Regions from separate parts of the Geobacillus sp. FSL W8-0026 genome, predicted to be linked through region 3. Evidence: predicted binding sites of a transcription regulator. Region 3 holds the regulator's gene; each other region holds the start of a gene.
The links. The regulator Rex, encoded in region 3, represses fermentation and respiration genes when NADH is low (regulators of the CRP and FNR family bind a similar motif). The targets are predictions, from matches to a motif close to TTGTGAAATATTTCACAA.
Positions count from the first base shown of each region.

Region 1: the regulator Rex is predicted to act here: its motif matches at 4,504-4,521, upstream of NST29_RS14045 (DUF2249 domain-containing protein).
Region 2: the regulator Rex is predicted to act here: its motif matches at 2,879-2,896, upstream of NST29_RS13965 (TIGR04053 family radical SAM/SPASM domain-containing protein).

Region 1 is NZ_CP150194.1:2,799,903-2,806,518, forward strand. Features, by position in the region: gene NST29_RS14030 (repeat-containing protein) at 1-721, shown strand, start outside; gene NST29_RS14035 (nitric-oxide reductase large subunit) at 1,046-3,409, opposite strand; gene NST29_RS14040 (Crp/Fnr family transcriptional regulator) at 3,645-4,337, shown strand; gene NST29_RS14045 (DUF2249 domain-containing protein) at 4,572-4,805, shown strand; gene NST29_RS14050 (DUF2249 domain-containing protein) at 4,809-5,018, shown strand; gene NST29_RS14055 (hypothetical protein) at 5,015-6,265, shown strand; gene NST29_RS14060 (metal-sulfur cluster assembly factor) at 6,429-6,616, shown strand, end outside.
Region 2 is NZ_CP150194.1:2,785,914-2,792,529, reverse strand. Features, by position in the region: gene NST29_RS13990 (hypothetical protein) at 1-11, opposite strand, end outside; gene NST29_RS13985 (molybdenum cofactor guanylyltransferase) at 38-616, shown strand; partial or broken gene NST29_RS13980 (transcriptional regulator) at 821-1,054, opposite strand; gene NST29_RS13975 (hypothetical protein) at 1,059-2,108, opposite strand; gene NST29_RS13970 (hypothetical protein) at 2,175-2,582, opposite strand; gene NST29_RS13965 (TIGR04053 family radical SAM/SPASM domain-containing protein) at 2,944-4,062, shown strand; partial or broken gene NST29_RS13960 (ISL3 family transposase) at 4,329-5,498, opposite strand; gene NST29_RS13955 (RNase A-like domain-containing protein) at 5,748-6,616, shown strand, end outside.
Region 3 is NZ_CP150194.1:271,947-278,562, forward strand. Features, by position in the region: gene tsaD (tRNA (adenosine(37)-N6)-threonylcarbamoyltransferase complex transferase subunit TsaD) at 1-117, shown strand, start outside; gene NST29_RS01455 (ABC-F family ATP-binding cassette domain-containing protein) at 456-2,381, opposite strand; gene moaC (cyclic pyranopterin monophosphate synthase MoaC) at 2,480-2,968, shown strand; gene NST29_RS01465 (redox-sensing transcriptional repressor Rex) at 2,984-3,646, shown strand; gene tatA (twin-arginine translocase TatA/TatE family subunit) at 3,643-3,795, shown strand; gene tatC (twin-arginine translocase subunit TatC) at 3,815-4,558, shown strand; gene NST29_RS01480 (YdiK family protein) at 4,955-5,134, opposite strand; gene NST29_RS01485 (type II CAAX endopeptidase family protein) at 5,131-5,865, opposite strand; gene NST29_RS01490 (hypothetical protein) at 6,085-6,288, shown strand; gene groES (co-chaperone GroES) at 6,403-6,616, shown strand, end outside.

The sequences.
Region 1 (6,616 bases), 1.1 Mb from region 3:
GGAAGCGATATTGAACCAAATTTTGAACAAGCTCCAAGTAATCGAACATGAAGTAAGCGATATCAAAACAAACATGGCAACGAAACAGGAGCTTGAAGAAGTGAAGCATAGTTTCACCAAAGAGTTTGAAGACATTAGAGCCAACATGGCCACCAAACAGGAGCTTGAAGAAGTAAAACAAAGCTTCTCAAAAGAACTGGAAGATATTAAAGCTAACATGGCAACGAAACAAGAACTTGAAGAAGTGAAGCATAGTTTCACCAAAGAGTTTGAAGACATTAGAGCCAACATGGCCACCAAACAAGAACTTGAAGAAGTGAAGTATAGTTTCACAAAAGAGTTTGAAGACATTAGAGCCAACATGGCCACCAAACAAGAACTTGAAGAAGTGAAGCATAGTTTCACAAAAGAAATCGAAGACATTAAAGCCAATATGGCTACCAAACAGGAGCTTGAGGACATCAAAGCCAACATGGCTACCAAACAGGAGCTTGAGGACGTAAAGAACAACCTAATGAAAGAATTAGATCATGTCAAAGCCAATATGGTCACGAAGCAAGAGTTTGTTTTCGTCCAACAAGCAGTGCTTGAAACGAATCAAATCGTTAAGAAGATGGAACAAAACATGGAAAAGCACGAACGGATTTTAGATCTTCTTTCTAGGCGTTCGATTGAACAAGAAGCAGTAATTTCCAGCATTCGCCTGATTAAGACCACATGATCAAGGATGAAGCATCTCTCCTTGTCTTTTTGAGGCGCGGCCGCCTTTATAGTTTTAAGGAAGAAACGTCTCCATCGGAATGCACTCAACCATTTGGCGAACTACATGATCCATATTTATCCATAAGAATAATATCACTTGGCAATGTGAGATTATCTATGATACACTCTGCAAAAATATGATGATATGTCATAAAAGAATCGGCCTTTTTCGATGATAGTGGTTATGGCGACTTCTATTCTGTTAGAAAACGAACGATTCTATTTCGTGTCAAAAAGGGCTAATCCCAAAACGCATTCGCGTTTTGGGTCAGCCCCGTTTTTGTTATTCTTCCTCTGCCAAATTCGCCACCGGCAGCTCTTCCCCTTCACTGTGCGTAGGCTTGCGCAAATGGAACATCGCTTTGATGGCAAAGACAAGCAAGGCGACGACGCCGCTCAAAAAGATCGTATCCGGAACGGCTCGGAGCAGCAACAAGTTTTGTACAATGTCTTGCTGCAGGAACGAAGACGAGCGCGACGCCCAGTAACCGCGGGTAAACGCCTCTTTCATTTGCAAAATCCCGACTGGAAGGAGCGTGATAACAACCATGCCGGCGAGTCCGATGTTTAACATCCAACATGAGAACTTCAGCCATTTGTCATTCCATGCTTCCGGTTTGACGATGTTGCGCAGTGAGTAAAGAAGTACAGCAATGGCAAACATACCGTACACGCCCATCATCGCCGCGTGGCCGTGAGCCGGCGTTAAGAATTGTCCGTGTTCAAAGTAGCTAACCGCTGGCAAGTTGATCAAGAAACCAAACACACCCGCGCCGACTAAGTTCCAAATCGCTGTGGAAATCAAAAACCAAAACGCTGCTTTATACGGGAAGTTGACTCCGCCGTCACGCATCATTTTATATTGTTCGTACGCTTCCAAAATAAGGAGCGTAAGCGGAATGACTTCGAGCGCCGAGAACACCGCGCCAAGAGCGATCCATACTTCCGGCGAACCGTTATAATAATAGTGGTGACCGATGCCGATGACACCGCTGCCTAATAAAATCGTAAATTGGAAGTAAAGCGCCCGAACCGTCGAATGTTTCGTCACGAGCCGCAGTTGAACAAGCAAGAACCCGATGACGACAACGGCGAACACTTCGAAAATGCCCTCTACCCATAAATGGATGATCCACCAGCGCCAAAAGTCAGCCATCGTAAAGTTCGTATCTGGTTTCATAAAGAACGCGAAGATGTAAAAGAACGGAACGGCAATGGCTGAGTAAAACAGCAAGTGGATGAGCCCGCCTTTGTCGCTTTCCCGCTTCAGCTCGCGTTTGACGCCGCGGAAGACGATGAACAGCCAAAGGAGCATGCCGACCACCAAAATGATTTGCCAGATGCGGCCGAGCTCAATGTATTCCCAACCTTGATGGCCAAACAGGAACCATTCGTTTCCTAAATAGCCGTTGACGCCGAGCCATTGGCCGATCATGCTGCCGGCGACAAGGACAACAAGCGCCCAGAAGAGCAAATCAACGAGCAACCCTTGCTTTTTCGGTTCTTGTCCACCGACGAGCGGGGCGATGAAAATCCCCATGCCAAGCCATGCGGTCGCAATCCAGAAAATCGCCAGCTGCAAATGATACCCTTTGGCTATGTTAAATGGCAATACGTCGTGAATCCATTTGATACCAAAGAAGCTGTCCGGTTCTGTATAGTAGTGGGCAAGCAATGCCCCAAACATCGTTTGGACGAAAAAGAGCGCTGACACGATAACAAAATATTTGCCTGCTTTCACTTGCGACGGAGTCAGCGGGTGCCGCCGCAAATCGATGGTCGGAAACTTCCCTTCGGCATACGCTTCTTGCATGCTTAATTGGTAGCGATGGAATACGTACAAAATGATCCCGATAAACAAAATCAAAATCGTGACGCTCGCACCGCTCCACCATACCGCGGAAAACGACATCGTATTGCCGGCGTCCTCATAGTACGGCCAGTTGTTCGTATATGTGATCTCGTCGCCAAGTCTTGGTGTACTCGACAACCAGGCGGTCCAGAAGAAAAAGTCGGCAATCTGTCGGATTTGATCGCCATTCGCAACCCAAGCGCGATCCGCTTTTGGCATGTCGCTTTCTTTGATTAATCCTTTTTTCAATCCCCAACCATCGCCATTGGTGAAAACATCGCGGTAATAGTCGCGCACTTTTTCCAACCCGTAGACTTGCGCATCTGTCAGGACAAGCACATCGGTTACCGGGTTGTAACGGTTTTTCCGCATCTCTTTTATCACTTGTTCACGGATGATCGACTTCTCATCGTCCGTTAAATCAGCAAACGGTTTGTTATACCGCTCTTTCGCTTTGTAATCTTGCATGCCTTCCGTGTACACTTTCAACGCTTCCGCCGTATAGTCCGGCCCCATATACGATCCATGGCCAAGCACCGTGCCATAATCCATCAATCCGTATTTTTGGAAGACGGCTTGCCCGCCGACGATCGTTTCTTTCGTCATCAACACTTGGCCGCTTTCACTGCGCACCTCTTTCGGCCTTGGCGCCATTTCTTTAAAGATCCAATACCCGCCGACAAGCAGCACGGTAAAGCTGATCAAAATAGTGAAAATGAGAATTGATTTAAGAAAACTGTTTGTCGTTTGCCGCCTAGGCCAGATGTTAGGGCGGACCGTTCGGTTCACTTCCATGTGAGGCAACCTCCTTCTCGTTTGTTCGCCCCCATTGTAGCGCGCTGATCGTTTGGCGGTTTGTGAGCCGGGACAAATGTCAACGATGATTTATATCACAGCTTTTCGGTGTAGGAATTTATACAATGAAAGCAGAATGTGCTGAACGACGCAAGTTTTCAAACAGAGAACCGATCGAGTCCCCGCTTGGCCATTGTTATCATTTTGTCACATTTTTATGTAGGGAGAGAACGCCATGGCGCACCATTGGATGAAAGACCGCTTAAAAGCCGTTCCGTTGTTTCGTGAACTGTCGGATTACGAGCTCGATTCGCTTGTCGCCATTTCCCATGTGCGCGTCTACAAGCCGCGGACGTTTGTCTTTATGCAAGGCGACCCGTTAGAGCGCGTCTATTTCATTCATTCCGGCACAGTGAAAATTTACAAAACAGATGTAAGCGGAAAAGAACAAATCGTTTCGATTTTGCAGACAGGGGAAATGTTTCCGCACGCCGGCTTTTTCTTAAAAGGCGCCTACCCGGCTCACGCCGAAGTGATGGAAGAAGCGACATTGATCGCGATCTCCATCCATGATTTTGAACAAGTGCTGATGGCCAGCCCTGAGCTATGCATGAAGCTGTTTCGCGTCATGGGCGAAAAAATTGTTGACTTGCAAAACCGGCTCGAAGCGCAAGTGCTTCATAATACGTACGAACAAATCGTGCTGCTTTTGCTGCGGCTGACGCGGACGAATGCCGTCAAACAAGGGAAGTGGCACCGTCTCACCGCCCATGTGACAAACCGTGAGCTGGCCAATATGATCGGCACCGCCCGCGAAACGGTCAGCCGGACGTTGAGCCAGCTGAAACGGAAAGGGTTGATCCATGTCGACAAACACGGCTTTTATTTGATCGACCAAGAAGGGCTTGAGCAAGAAATCTTTTTCTAATCCCCTTTTGTCTAACATGCGGTTTATCGTGAAAATGGGGATGAATGCCACCCTTATCCTCAATTGAGAGTCAGATGGCAAGGAAATGACTGTACATCGCACGTTCGGAACAAACCATCTATCGTTTTCGAACCGGAGGCAGACATATCGTATTCCGACCGCGTAGTTGTGAGCTATATCACAACATTCCATAATGAAAATGATTATCATAATAGCAAAAAGGAGGGAATGTGGATGGCCACAACGATTGAACTCGATGTACGCGAAGATTTGCGGCAAAAGCGGGAACCGTTTGAAAAAATTATGAACGCCATCAAGCCGCTGCAGCCGGGCGATACGTTCATTTTACACGCCCCGTTCAAGCCGCTGCCGTTGTTTCCAATTATGAAAGCAAAAGGATTTACGTACGAAGTGGAACAAATCGAAAAAAAACATTGGAAAGTAACGTTTGTGAAGCAGGGGGAATGACCGATGATCCTCGATAACCGCGGACTCGAGCCGCCGCAGCCGATGATGCGGACGCTCGCTGCCCTCGCTAAGCTGAACCTTGGCGAGACGCTAACGATCATTAACGATCGCCGACCGATGTTTTTGTACGAGCAGCTTGACGAGCTTGGCTACCGGCACGAGACGCTCGCGCGTGAAGACGGCAGCTTTGAAATTCGGATTACGAAAGGATGAGCGCCATGTTTCCGGCCCGCACCGGAACGGAGACGGACATCCGCCTTCCGTTTTCCTTTATCATTTTCGCCGTGCTGGCGTTCGCCGCATCACAGCTTGTGCTGCTGGCGGCTGTTCCCGCAATGAGCGGCGGCGCGTTCCGACTGCCGCTCGTGTGGGCGGCGGCCCATTTGGCCTTGCTCGGCTTCGCCTTAATGGCGGCGATGGGGGCGATGTACCAGCTCGTTCCGGTCGCCTTTTTGACACCGATTTGGAGCGAGCGGCTCGGTTTTTGGCAGTTTGCGATCACCGCTCTCGGCATCGTCACCGTTGCCGCCAGCTTAGCATTGGCGCCAAACGAGACGTTCCTCCCTAGCTTGCTTCTGCTGTTCGGCATCGTGCTGTTTGTCTGGCAAATGGCGATGACATTAAAGCAGCAAAAAAACAAAACGATCATGACGCTGTTTGTCGCGACTTCCTTGTTGTTTTTGCTGTTGACGGGCGCCGCCGGGGCGTTGCTTGCCTTTCACTTTTTCGCCGCCACAGGCGCCAACAGTCATGAAACGGTGTTCGGCCTGCATGTGCTGTTTGGGCTATGCGGCTGGTTTACCCTGCTCATTATGGGCTTTTCGTATAAAATGGCGCCGATGTTTTCCCTCGCCCACGGCTTTTCGATGCGGCCGGCGCGCTACGTCTATGCACTGTATACGAGCGGAATTGCGGTGGGGCTGATCAGCCTGTTCCTGCCGGGCCAGACATGGCTAGCGGTCGGCTCCTCTTTGCTGGCGGCTGGATTCGCTCTTTTCGCTTGGCACATCTATGCGATTTTGCAAAAACGGATGAAAAAAGCGCTCGATCGCCCGTTTCGGTTTTCGTTATCCGCCATCGTCATCGGCCTTGGGCTGCACGTTGCCGCCTTCGCCGCCATCGTCATCGGCAGCGGACGGCTGCTTGGCATCATTGTTTATCTATTCATTGTCGGCTGGATCGTGTTTAGCATCATCGGCTATTTGTTCAAAATCGTGCCGTTTTTATGGTGGACCCATCGCTACAGTGAAAAAGTCGGTCAAGAAAATGTACCGACGTTAAAACAAATGATGAATGAACGGTTGATCACCGTTCAGTGTCTTCTGTTCGCTGTTGCCTTGGTGCTCGCCGCGGCGGCGCTTTTGTTCACCAACACTACGCTGTTTGCCGCCTTCCAAACGCTATTTGCTGGACTCAGCATCTTGTTTGCCGGCACGATTTTAGCGGTCTTGCGCAAATAACGACATCGGCCACCAGCGGCCCGGCGCATCGATGAGGGCGCTTTGACAGCCAATCGCCTCGTTTGAGAAACAGTCAGGCATCATGTCTTTTTGGCTAAGAACAAGTGCTGGAACATCGCGTCTTCCTAGCCTTTTGGAAATGACAATCAAGGAGGGAATCAACATGGATATTCTTGAACTCGCCATTCATCAGCTGAAAACGGTCATTGACCCGGAGCTTGGCATTAACGTAGTCGACTTAGGGCTGATTTACCGCTTGCAAATTCAAGACGGCCAAATCGATGTGCTCATGACGCTCACAACCCCCGGCTGCCCGCTTCATGACTCGATTGCCGGCGGCGTCAAGCGGGC
Region 2 (6,616 bases), 1.1 Mb from region 3:
ACTTTTGACAATAGCAGGCTCCGGAAAGGGGAGTGTGATGAAACAAACGATTGCTGGAGTGGTGCTGGCCGGCGGCCAGTCGCGCCGGTTCGGGCGGCCAAAGGCGTTCGCGTTGCATCAAGGCGCGCCGTTTTTCGCTTGGTCTGTCGCCGCGCTGGCTCCGATCGCCGATGAGTTGTATCTCATTAGCCATCCGGCGCTTGTCGGCGAGTTTCGTCGGCGAACGGACATCCCGGTGCTGCTCGATGTGGAGCGTTACCGCGGTTTTGGGCCGCTTGCCGGCATTTACACCGCCATGGAACAGAGCCGATCCGATTGGGTGTTCATTCTGCCGTGCGACATGCCGTATATGAATAAGGACGTAACGGAACGGCTCGCCGCCTATGCCGATCCGTCCTTTGACGCCGTCGTCCCGCTCCATGACGGCCGCCCGGAGCCATTGGTTGCCCTATACCACCGGCGGCTTCGCCCGCTGATCGCCAAGCTGCTTGATGCCGGTGAACGACGGATGGGTTCGCTTCTTGACGGCGCCCGCGTCCGCTATGTTGACGCCCAACCGCTTGCCGCCGATGAAACCGTATGGCGCAATGTCAATACCGAGGAAGAGTATCGATAAGATGGGAGGATCCATCTTTTGCTGATCGGAAGAGCGATCCTTGACCACCCGGCTCTTCACCACCCAATGTACTTGATACAGAAAGACGCTCATGATGAAAAATGATTTTGCCTGTCCAATAGCGTTCCATCGTCGTCAATAAAAGGTCAATGCTGAAACGGCAACAGTGCGAAAAAAGAGCCGAACGACCTCGGCTCTTTTGCGTTATTGGACTGGAGATTGGTTTTGATCCATTTCCTTCGCCAACTCTGCCACTTCGGCGACAGTCAGCCCCGTTCGTTTCGCGACTTCGTGAATCGGCAGGACGTCAAGCAAGTTTTTCGCGATTTCGATGGCTTTCTGTTTTTCCGCTTGTTTGACCGCTTTCTCTTTTTCCTGTTCTAGATCTTCTACGAGTAAACGAAAAACTTTATTCATTTTCATCCACTCTTTTCTTCTAACCTTATCGTATTTCATAAAGATTGGCAAAGTTTAGGAAAATATTGCTTTTGCCTTTTTTTATATCATTTAGATGAATGAAACTCTCTTCCCTTGGATTGTTGTTAATTAACAAGAAAGACCGCTCTTTGCTAGATGAAATGATTTCTTTTGGAATAGGGATGATAAAATCCTGATCTTTTGGTTGTTCAAACGTATAAGAACGAGATTGTTTTCCTGTTACTCCATATATATTTCCTTCCATATCAAAAAACATGATCTCCTCTACCATGTTGTGGGGACTTTGATCAATTCGAACATACCGTGCTTTATTAGCCTCTTCTACCTCTAAAGGAGTGAAACGATCATTTAACAAAACAACAGATGGCAGACCAAACTTGTTGCTTTTACTGGGTTCCTTCTTAAATATCTTTTGAACATGATCCAATTTTATATGTGATGATATTTCAGAGAAATCATTTTTATTTCTTTTACTCACTAATACCTTCGTTACAGGTATGTTTTCCGTAAAAAATCGTTTTTGATCTTTATCAATTAAAATAGGCAAATACTCACTAAAATCATAATTATTTGATACTTGAACACGAATCGGAATTTTTAAGGATCCGTTTCCTTTCATATGAATATCATAATACGTATATTTTTTGTTGTTAATCAAAAATTCGGTAAATTTTTGATTATGGAAAATAAACAGTCGAAAGTGACGATCTCTATCTTTTAGACTATCAATGATAAAGTTGAACGTGAATTGTTTCATTCCAGATTGTAAAGAAATAATATCAACCGATTCATTATCAATCATCCACTTTTTTTTCAGTTTCGAATCAACTGTAAATGAAGTTGCGGTATCAGGAATAAATCCAAGCTGTTCCTGCGCATTATTGGGTATAATAAAATGCTCATTTTCATGGAAAGAGATAGTATCACTTGTATGCAAGGGTTGTCTCTTTTCTTTTTTTAAAAAATTATTGCATCCTGAAAACAGTAATACAGAAAGCATGATGAGTGCTATAATGAAATAGCTTTTTTTTCGGTTCATTTTGTCATTTTCCACCTTCCGTTTTTCACCTTGATGAAAAAGCTCAAAATGTCAAAGCATTTTGAGCTTTTGGTTTTTTTATTAAAATCTTATACTATCTCCTGTATCAGCCATATAAATATTAGTAGAAGTTGATAATGTGTGATGGGAAGTAGCTCGATATTCCCATCCAGAAGGAATACTTACTGGATAATGAGAAACTGTTGCTGTATCAGTAGTTTTTCCTAACCCAGTATCTTGCTTAGTACCTAGAGAGTTTCCATTAAGCATTAACGTCGTAGTCACTCCATGAGATGAAAGAGTAACTTTACTCGTCGTTTTTCCAACAGCCTTTACTTCACTAACAGGATACGCATTTGGAGAAATTCCTTTAATCGACGAGGATGCCGAAGATTCTGAAACATAAATATACGTGGAGCCTGTCCCTACTGTGGATATAGAGATTGATCCTTGAGCCGTCACTTTTCCGGTTTCTACTACTGCTTTCAAGTTTGCTTCATTGCTATAATGGATGGCATTTTCCTACAATTTTGAAACACTGTCTTTATTCTCTTCTGCAAAAACTCCTCCTGAAGAAAAAGAAATCAAAGAAGCGGACAAGGCTGTGGCAAGTCCGAATTTAAAAAATTTCATTTTCTTCATTTCCTATCCCCCATTTCTCATTTTTTGCAATTTTATTATAAATTATTAAAAATAAACTTTCAACACCAGTGTATGTGCTCATGGATTCCTAGTATCCGTCCTAAGCGCTTATCGAAGCCTGTCTGAACCGCCGTTGGCTGTAGATGTGATGGATATCACATAACGCGTCCAGCCATTGCGGTACAATGGAGGCCAAGGAGGGAATGGGATGCGCGATTTCAATGAAAATCCGTTTATTGTGATTTGGGAATTGACCAGGGCGTGTCAATTAAAATGCCTTCATTGCCGCGCCGAGGCACAATATCACCGCGACCCGCGCGAGTTGACGTTTGAGGAAGGGAAAAAGCTCATTGACGAGATTTACGATATGGATCAGCCGATGCTCGTTTTTACCGGCGGTGATCCGCTCATGCGGCCGGATGTGTACGATTTGGCGAAATATGCGATCGATAAAGGGTTGCGCGTGTCAATGACGCCAAGCGCGACGCCTAACGTGACGAAAGAGGCGATCCGCAAGGCGAAAGAAGTCGGCTTGGCGCGCTGGGCGTTCAGCCTTGACGGACCGAACGCCGAGATTCACGACCATTTCCGCGGCACGAGCGGCTCGTTTGCTTTGACGATCCGTGCGATTCAATACTTGCATGAGCTCGACATTCCCGTGCAAATCAACACCGTCATTTCGCGGTACAACGTTCATGTGCTTGATGAAATGGCGGAATTGGTTGAGAAGCTGAAATGCGTTCTTTGGAGCGTCTTTTTCCTCGTCCCGACCGGAAGAGGAAAAGAATCGGACATGATTTCCCCCGTCGAGCATGAGCGAGTGTTCCGCTGGCTGTATGAGACGAGCAAACGCGTTCCGTTTGACATTAAAACGACGGCCGCCCAGCATTACCGCCGCGTTGTGCTGCAGGCGAAAATGCGCGAAGGAAAAACGGCGAACAACGGCATTCACTACGAAGATGTCTTGAATAAAGGATTAACTGGGCAAGTCGACGGGCTTGGCCGCGCGCCGAGAGGGGTGAATGACGGCAACGGCTTCATCTTTATTTCCCATATTGGCGACGTTTATCCAAGCGGGCTGTTGCCGGTCAAAGCCGGGAACATCCGGGAAACGCCGCTGGCCGACATTTACCGGCATTCGCCGATTTTCCAAGACTTGCGCAATCCGGACAAATACAAAGGAAAATGCGGCGTCTGCGAATTTCGCCACGTGTGCGGCGGCTCGCGTTCACGCGCTTACGCCGTAACGGGCGACTATTTGGAAAGCGAACCGTACTGCATCTATATTCCGAAGGCGCTGCGAAACAAAGGAACAAATTGTTGCTAGGCCAACGATTGATCAACATCACATTTGGATGTTAGGTTGTCTTTCTCTTTTCGAAGGGAGCACCCGCTTTGTTTATGTTTGATTTTGCGCTTGACAAAGAAAGACATTCATTATCCAAGAATGAACGAATTGTCATGGTCACACTTGGGCTGGTTGAGCGCTGACACTCGATTAGCACTACAGGTTAGGTATAAATAATCACTAGACACGTTGTAAAAAATGGTAATAAAACGGTTCATCACCAAAAGATGTACTTGATTTTTACGTTAAAATGTGATAGAGGTCTCTAGACAGACACGCAAAGTAAAACGCTGGATATTTCGATACCCATATCCTCGCCTTTTGATCCATTTTATTTTGTTGTTGATTCCTTCCATTGGACCATTGGAGTAAGAAAAAACGATGCAAGAAAGCACGGCGTCTCTTCGGGTGATGAGTGCCTTGGCAATACGGCGTACGGCGGCACAGTCGCTAAAAAGGTACCGGTCAAACCATTGGGTCAAACGAGTTTCGGCTTGCTTTCTTGTTTGGCTTTTGGATACGTAACGGAAATGTTGAAGGGCTTGATAGACATCACGTAAATAAGCACTTTCTTGGCACCATTGTCGAACTTCCTGTCTCTCTTCTTCTGTTCATTTTTCTGGACGTTGGCTTAACAATCGGCACACGCGGCGAACGCTTCCGTGTTTGGTTCCGCCTTTGGCAAGGGATTTGCGACAACGTTCCAGTGCATCGGTGAATAACTGAATCACATGGAAGTGGTCAAGAACATGGATGGCTTTTGGACATACCTTTTCCATGGCTTTTCTCATGGCAGGAGCCAAGTCGCTGACCACATACTTCACTTTGGAGGCGACGGGTTGAAGCGCCTCCACAATGGCTTCTTTATTTTTTCCAGAAGCAATGGAAAGGACATTCCGAGTCTGTGTGTCCATCACCGCTACTCCGTCATCATGTCCCTTTCGGAAAGCGAATTCATCCACACATACGACGGTAGGATTCGATGTTGGTAAAAGAGCCGGGGTATATTGATAAAACCAGCGTTCTACGGTCGTGTAGGCGAGTGGTAACAAGCGAGCGACTTCTTGAATCGTTTTTCCGATGCATAACTGGGCGACCCAATGTTGAAACGATTCCGTCGCGATACTGTGAGACGGAAGTCCCGGATCAGAAACGGTGAACGTCAGAAAACAGGCTTGGCAACGCCGTCTTTCGATGGGAAGTTCAATCCAAAATAAACCGACCGTATTGGTATAGCCATGAATCCATTGTTTCCGTTTCGATGACATGTTGATGGTTCGTCCGAAGCAAGTCGGGCAGATCGGACAATGAGGAGGGAGGGAACGTTCAAAAATCCATCGTTCTTCCTCTTTTCGTTCTCCTTGAATAAGAAAGCTTGGTAAAGTGATCAAATCTTTGATAAACGGAGATGGCATGCGAAATTTCCTCCATGGTTGATGGTTTGGTTACCTTTACCATACAGGAAATTTCGCATTTTTTGTACCCTTGATCAGAAAACAACTTGATTGTCAAGTACATTTTGTGGTGAAGAGCCAATAAAATCATAATTTACACTATATTAGCTTATGTTACCATTTATACAAAGCATAAGCGGAGAGTGAAGAAAGAATGTCTTACATGTCAAGCGTGTTGGATCATGATTATGAAAGGGTGCAGTGCGGGCAATGATTCATGTAAAGCCAGATGAGCTAGAAACAGTCGCTGGACATATTCCCGATGCGGAAGATGCGTGTCAGCGGGCGCGGATGACGTTATCGTGGGAGCTCTCTTCCCTTGCGATGAATCTCCCCGGCGTCAGCACGTCCGCAATCGAAGAGCTGAGGGATGAACTCGTTCATTGGCTGAGGCGTTATGAAGAAAAGCTTAATGAAGCCGAAGAGCTGTTGTATCGCACCGCCGCAGCGATGCGTCAAGCCGACCAAACGCTGGCCGACAACATGAAGGAATTCGGATTAGAACTGATTGGTTGGTACGACTTGCAACGCGTGTTCGGGGAGTACGACCCAGTCACTGGAGAGCGCCTATCGTTTGGTGATCGGCTGTTGGCAGGAGGAATGTTGATTGCGTCGATTGCTCCTCCCGCAAAAGGAGTCGGCATGGCAGGAAAAGCGGCGACCAAGGGAGCGAAAGCGATCGACACCGCCTCTACCCTGTCGAAAGTGAAGCATGTCGTGCGTTATGATAAAGTGAAAGTGTTCTTCCAAAGGATCTACCATCAAGTCATCAAAGCGCCATTGGTGGAAACCGCTCGCCTGTTCAAGACGCAATGGGACCAATTAGTGCAGAGCATCGCTTCCATTTCAATGCAGCCGGTATATGCCGGAGTGGGTTCAGCGCCTCGGATGTTGATGAATGAGGCGAAAGATGTATCTCGCCATATGATTCAGAAAGTCGATAATGTGATTGAGAAGGGGACGACTAATGTTAAACCTAAAGATTTTAGTCCTCTAGCTCCTGGAGGAGGATTAGCTGCACATGAGGCTCGGGGCGGGCATCTAATTGCCAGACATGTTGGGAAGACAGATGAAGAGTT
Region 3 (6,616 bases):
TTATCGTTATGTACCGATAATGCGGCGATGATTGCGGCCGCGGGCACGATGTTGTACTGGCAAGGCAGGCGGTCAGATTTGGCGTTGAACGCCGATCCAAGCTTGCCGTTGGCGTAACGTAACGAAGGACAAACCGATGGACACAATCGGCGGTTTTGGCGGCGGGCCAACCGCCGTTTCTTTTTTAGACGGCAAGGGTGGATTGGTGGACAGACTGGTGGTCCGATTTGTGCATAGTTTCATCCACAGGTTGTGGATGATGTGGAAATATGGCGTAAATCGGATGAATATGAGGAAAATAATACACAGCGATGTTGAACAAAATCGAACTGTTTTTTGTGGATAATGTGGAAAAGTTGGTGAATAACCTATATTTCACTGGATGGATTGTGGATTTCTTTGTGGATAATGTGACTAATTGAAACCGCCCACCGAAATAACCGGCGGGCGGTTGGTTATGGTGAGTCATAAAGCTGCTCCCATTCGGCCAGCAGTTTTTCCACTTGCTGCTTTCGCTCCTCGTTTTCTTGCACAAGCTGTTGTGCTGTTTCGTAGTCGTCATAAACGGACGGATCGCATAGTCGCTGTTCGGCTTGGGCGATTTGCTCTTCAAGCGCGGTGATTTCTGCTTCGATTTCGGCTAGACGGCGTTGACGTTGACGCTGGCGTCTTTTTTCCTCTTTTTCTTGTTCATAAACAGATTTCGCCGACTCGTTGCTGCTCGGAACGATTGGGCTGGCATCCAAACGGGCTAACTCACGCATTTCTTCTTTTTTGGCGATATAGTAGTCATAGTCTCCCAAATATTCGCTAAGGCCGTCGCTTGACAGCTCGAGCACCTTCGTAGCGATGCGGTTGATGAAATAGCGGTCGTGGGAGACGAACAAAATGGTGCCTGGATAGTCGATCAATGCCTGTTCGAGCACTTGTTTGCTGTCGAGGTCTAAATGGTTGGTCGGCTCGTCCAGAATGAGAAAATTGGCCTGTTGGAGCATCAGCTTCGCGAGCGCCAAGCGCGCCTTTTCCCCGCCGCTCAACGCTGAGATCGGTTTTAAAACGTCATCGCCCGAAAACAGGAAGTTGCCGAGTATCGTTCGGATTTCTTTTTCTGTTTTAAGGGGGTAAGCATCCCATAATTCGTCAATGACTCGTTTATTGGACGACAGGTCGGCTTGATCTTGATCATAATATCCGATTTGGACGTTCGTGCCGTAGCGCAAATGTCCGGCCTGAATGGGAAGCTGCCCGGCGATGGCTTTCAACAGTGTAGATTTGCCGATGCCGTTTGGACCGACCAACGCGACGCTTTCGCCGCGGGCGATGCGGAAGCTGATATGACGAATGACCGGCTCGTTCCGGTAACCGACGGCCACGTCTTCAGCGATGAGCACTTGTTGACCGCTTGGTCGTTCGATCGTGAAAGAAAATGATGCCGATTTTTCCTCTCCGACAGGCCGTTCCATTCGCTCCATTTTCTCCAGCTGTTTTCGCCGGCTTTGCGCCCGCTTGGCCGTCGAGGCGCGGGCGATGTTGCGCTGAATAAACTCTTGCAATCGGGCGATTTCTTCCTGTTGTTTTTCATATCGCTGTAGCTCTTGCTCATATTGCTGCGCTTTCAGTTCCAGATAGCGGCTGTAGTTGCCATTGTACGTCCGCAGCTTGGCGTTGGACAGCTCGTACACGTGATTGGCAACTTTGTCGAGAAAGTATCGGTCATGGGAGACGAGCAAGAGGGCGCCCGGATATGCCTGCAAATACTGTTCCAGCCAAGCGAGTGTGTCCAAGTCTAAATGGTTGGTCGGTTCGTCTAAAATCAGCAAATCCGGCTTGGACAACAGCAGCTTTCCGAGAGCGAGCCGTGTTCGCTGTCCGCCGCTTAACGAAGAGACCGGTGTTGTTTGATAATCGTATGAAGAAAATTGCAATCCGTGCAAGACGGAACGAATGTCGGCCTCATATTGATAGCCGCCTTGTTCCTTATACTGCTCTTGCAGTTCATCGTACATTTTCAGCGTTTTTTCATAGCGGACGGGATCGGCGAGCACATCGGGATCGCCAAGCTGAGAGCCGAGCGCGGCCAGCTGTTGTTCCATCGCTTGAAGCGGTGCGAACACGTCGAGCATTTCCTCCCAAATGGAGCGTGATGATTCCAACCCGCTCTGTTGTGCCAAATAGCCGATTTTGAGATGGTTTGGCTTGATGATTTCACCGCTGTCAAAAGATAGTTCGCCGGCGATGATTTTTAATAATGTCGATTTTCCCGCTCCGTTTCGGCCGACAAGGGCGATGCGGTCGCGGGACTGTATTTCTAGTTTAATATTCGATAAAATAAGGTCAGCGCCAAAATATTTCGTGAGTCCACGCACTTGCAAAATCATCATGTCGGTTCACCTCTCGGAATAGTTTAACGTATGTTGCTCAGACGGTCAAAGACAGAAGGAGAAAAATCATGTATAGTGTAGACATGGAGGAGATGGCTTTGTCATCGTTTACCCATTTTAATGAAGAGGGACGCGCGAAGATGGTCGATATCACGGACAAAGAAGAGACGGTCAGGGTCGCGGTGGCGCGAACGAGCGTCACTGTCAGCCAAGAAATTTATGAAAAAATCAAAGGCCGTGACATTAAAAAAGGGGATGTGCTGGCCGTCGCCCAAGTGGCAGGGGTCATGGCGGCCAAAAAAACGGCTGACCTGATCCCGATGTGCCACCCGCTGATGCTAAAGAGCGTCGATTTCACGTTTTCTTGGGAGCATGAAGAAACCGAGCCTCGTCTTGTCATTACAGCGACCGTGAAAACGAAAGGGAGCACGGGGGTGGAAATGGAAGCGCTGACGGCCGTTTCGGTTTGTGCGTTGACGGTATACGACATGTGTAAGGCGCTCGACAAAGGGATGACGATCGGTCCGACGTATTTGGTCGAAAAAACGGGCGGGAAATCCGGCCATTATCGACGGAAAACCGATTAGCTAGGGGATGAGACAATGAGCAATGAACAACCGAAAATTCCGCAAGCGACGGCTAAGCGGCTGCCGCTTTATTACCGATTTTTAAAGAACTTGCATGCATCAGGAAAGCAGCGCGTCTCTTCCGCTGAGCTGAGCGAGGCGGTGAAAGTCGATCCAGCGACGATCCGCCGCGATTTTTCGTATTTTGGCGCGCTCGGCAAAAAAGGATACGGGTATAATGTCCATTATTTGTTGTCGTTTTTTCGCCAGACGTTGGAAGAGGATGAAGTGACTGAAGTGGCGCTGTTTGGAGTCGGCAATTTAGGCACCGCTTTTTTAAACTATAATTTTTCGAAAAACAATAACACGAAAATTGTGATGGCGTTCGATGTTGATGAGCAAAAAGTAGGAACGACAGTCGGCGGCGTGCCCGTCTATCATCTCGATGAGCTGGAAGAACGGCTGCGCGGCGACATTCCGGTCGCTATTTTAACCGTGCCGGCCTCCGCGGCTCAGGCGTTGACCGATCGCCTTGTCGCCCAAGGGATTAAAGGAATTTTAAACTTTACTCCGGCGCGGCTGAACGTGCCTGACCATATTCGCGTTCACCACATCGATTTGGCCATTGAGCTGCAATCGCTTGTGTACTTTTTGAAAAACTATCCATCGCCATCGGCAAAAGGAGAGAATCATTCATGAAATATGTATTGCTGGCTGTTTTGATTTTGCTGTTGTTTGGCACGAAAAAGCTGCCGGAACTAGGGCGTTCGTTTGGCGAGTCGCTGCGCGAGTTCAAAGACGCCACCAAGGGTCTTGCGGATGAGGACGAAACGAAAACCGACCGGTGATAAGGCGGGATGAGGAACTATGAATGACAAAGAGATGTCAGTGTATGAACACCTCGGTGAACTGCGAAAGCGGCTGATCATTGTGCTCGTTTTTTTCGCCGCGGCGTTGGCGGCGAGCTTCTTTTTCGTCGATGATGTCATTATCTATTTGCAACGAACGGCTGAGACAAAGCAGCTGACCATGAACGCCTTTCGCCTGACCGATCCGATCAAAGTATACTTTCAGTTTGCTTTTGTCATTGCCGCCGTGCTGACGTCTCCGGTGCTGCTGTATCAAATTTGGGCGTTTGTCAGCCCCGGTCTGTATGAAAAAGAGCGGAAGGTAACGCTAAGCTATATTCCGGCATCGATTGTTCTTTTTTTGGGCGGTGTCAGCTTTGCCTATTTCGTTTTGTTTCCATTTGTCGTTCGATTTATGAACCAGCTGGCTGAACAGCTGGGGGTCCAGCAAATGATCGGCATTAACGAATATTTCCAGTTTATGCTTCAGCTTGTGCTGCCGTTTGGCGTTGTGTTTCAGCTGCCGATCGTGGTGCTGTTTTTCACCCGCTTAGGGCTTATCACGCCGCAGTTTCTTGTTCGCGTTCGCAAGTATGCGTATTTGGTGCTGTTAATTATCGCGGCGATTATCACGCCGCCCGATGTGTTGTCGCAAGTGATCGTCATGATTCCGCTTACGCTTTTGTATGAAGGGAGCATTTGGATCGCAAAAATCGGCTACCGGAAGGCGCGATCAGCGGCGGAACAAGGAGACAACGAGTAAAGCGGCGCACGGCCAAAGCGATTTTTAAACAAAAAATTCCATGGACAGCGTCCACTCGGGGGGAAAATCTCGCGCCGGTCCGGCATTTTCACGGGAAAGATCCATGGGCAAGCTGTGATCTGCCCTCCACTTGGAGGGTGAAAATCTCGCGCCGGTCCGGCATTTTCATGGGAAAGATCCATGGGCGGTGTGATCTGCCCCCACCCGGGGATGCAAATCCGTGTCAGGCCGGCATTTTCACGGGAAAGGTCCATGGGCAAGCTTGTGATCTGCCCTCCAGACGGGGATGAAAATCGCCGCTTGCCGACGGGGATGTTCGCGGGAAACAGATCGAGGGAGCACGGATGGGCATATCATAAAAAAAGGTGTCCCGATCGTACGTTTGGGGCACCTTCTTTATCGCTTCGGGGTAAAAAGCAGACGAAAGGCGGTTCCGAAATCAAAAGCCGCCAACGCCGCCAAGGCGATGGTCGAAACGTTCCAAATCGTTTCATGCGCGCTTTGGATCGCCAAATACGTAAACAGCAAACCTAGAAGGAAATAGGGCAATGAGAAGAGTCGAGGGTGGCGCGTCATAACCATACCCCCCAAATCGTCAGCGGCAATTCCGGCTGGCGCATCATTTTTTCCATTTCATCAGCCAGTAGCATCTGCACAACGACAACGAACGTGTTCATCGCCACATGGGCGAACATCGGCACGAAAATGCGGCCGGTTTTCGCATATAAAAAGGCGAACGTCAGACCGATCGCTGTATACAAAAGCAAATGCTCCAGCTCCATATGGGCGATGGCGAAAAGAAGCGAGCTTGCGAGCGCGGCCGGCCAAAAGCGGTATTTTTCATAAAGCGATCCAAAAATGATTTTGCGGAAAACGAGTTCTTCCAAAATCGGGCCGATGGCCGAAGCAACAATGACTAGCAGCGGTGTCAAGCGAATGATCTCAATGATTTGTCTTGTGTTCTCCGATCCTGGTTCAATGCCGAGCAGCCGCCATTCGATATTGACGGCGATGCTTTGGGCGACAAGCGCCAAAAATACGCCTAAAAATGCCCACATCCACGATGAAGCGAGCGGCATCTGCCGCATGTTTCGCTCAGGGCGGGCGCGGCGAAGCAGCCATAAAATAATGACAAACGCTGTCAAAAAGCTGATGACCGCCCAATATCCAGAAGCGATTTTTGTAGCTTCGCTGGGGGTTTTCGCGCTTGACCCGACGCCGAGGGCGCATAGAAGCGGCACGCCGGCAAAAGCGGACAGCTGCATGGCAATATAGGTGATCAGCACGTACCAGTCATGACGTTTCAAGTTTTCTTACCCCTTTATTCAAAATATATCCGTATTGTAGCATATGTTTGGCGAAATGATAAGAAAAGCGCGTTGGTTCAATCCAACGGCAAACGGGACAAAAAAACAGCCGCCGGGTGTTTATTGGCGCTGGAAATGTGCAATAATGAAAACGGATTTTGCGCCGCTGGCTTGAGAAGCTAGCCGTCGTCCCGCCCGGTTGCCCTTCAGCTGGCCGGCATGTTTCTGTCACGCCGGAAGCGTGGAAACGAACGAGACCGCTTGTCGGTGGAACAATGCGCTGCCCGCGCGTTTCTGTCACGCCCGAAGCAGCGGTTTTGGGCGAAATGCGGCCGGTTGGCGGAGGAAGGGTGTTTTTTGCCGGTCTTCGGGGCGACCGATTGGCTCGTGTGGCGCCAAAAAGAAAAGCCGCTATTTTTTTGAATTTCCTACTTGCAAAACGGAAAGAAGTTCATTAATATTATAAGTGTGTTAGCACTCAATAAAGATGAGTGCTAATAAGAACGGCGAAAACTATCGTTAAGGAGGTTGTTTCCCGTGTTGAAGCCATTAGGCGATCGCATTGTCATTGAAGTCGTGGAAACAGAAGAAAAAACGGCAAGCGGCATCGTGTTGCCGGATACGGCGAAAGAAAAGCCGCAAGAAGGCCGTGTTGTCGCCGTTGGTGCAGGCCGCGTGCTCGATAACGGTCAACGCGTTGCACCGGAAGTTGAAGTCGGCGACCGTATCATCTTCTCGAAATACGCGGGCA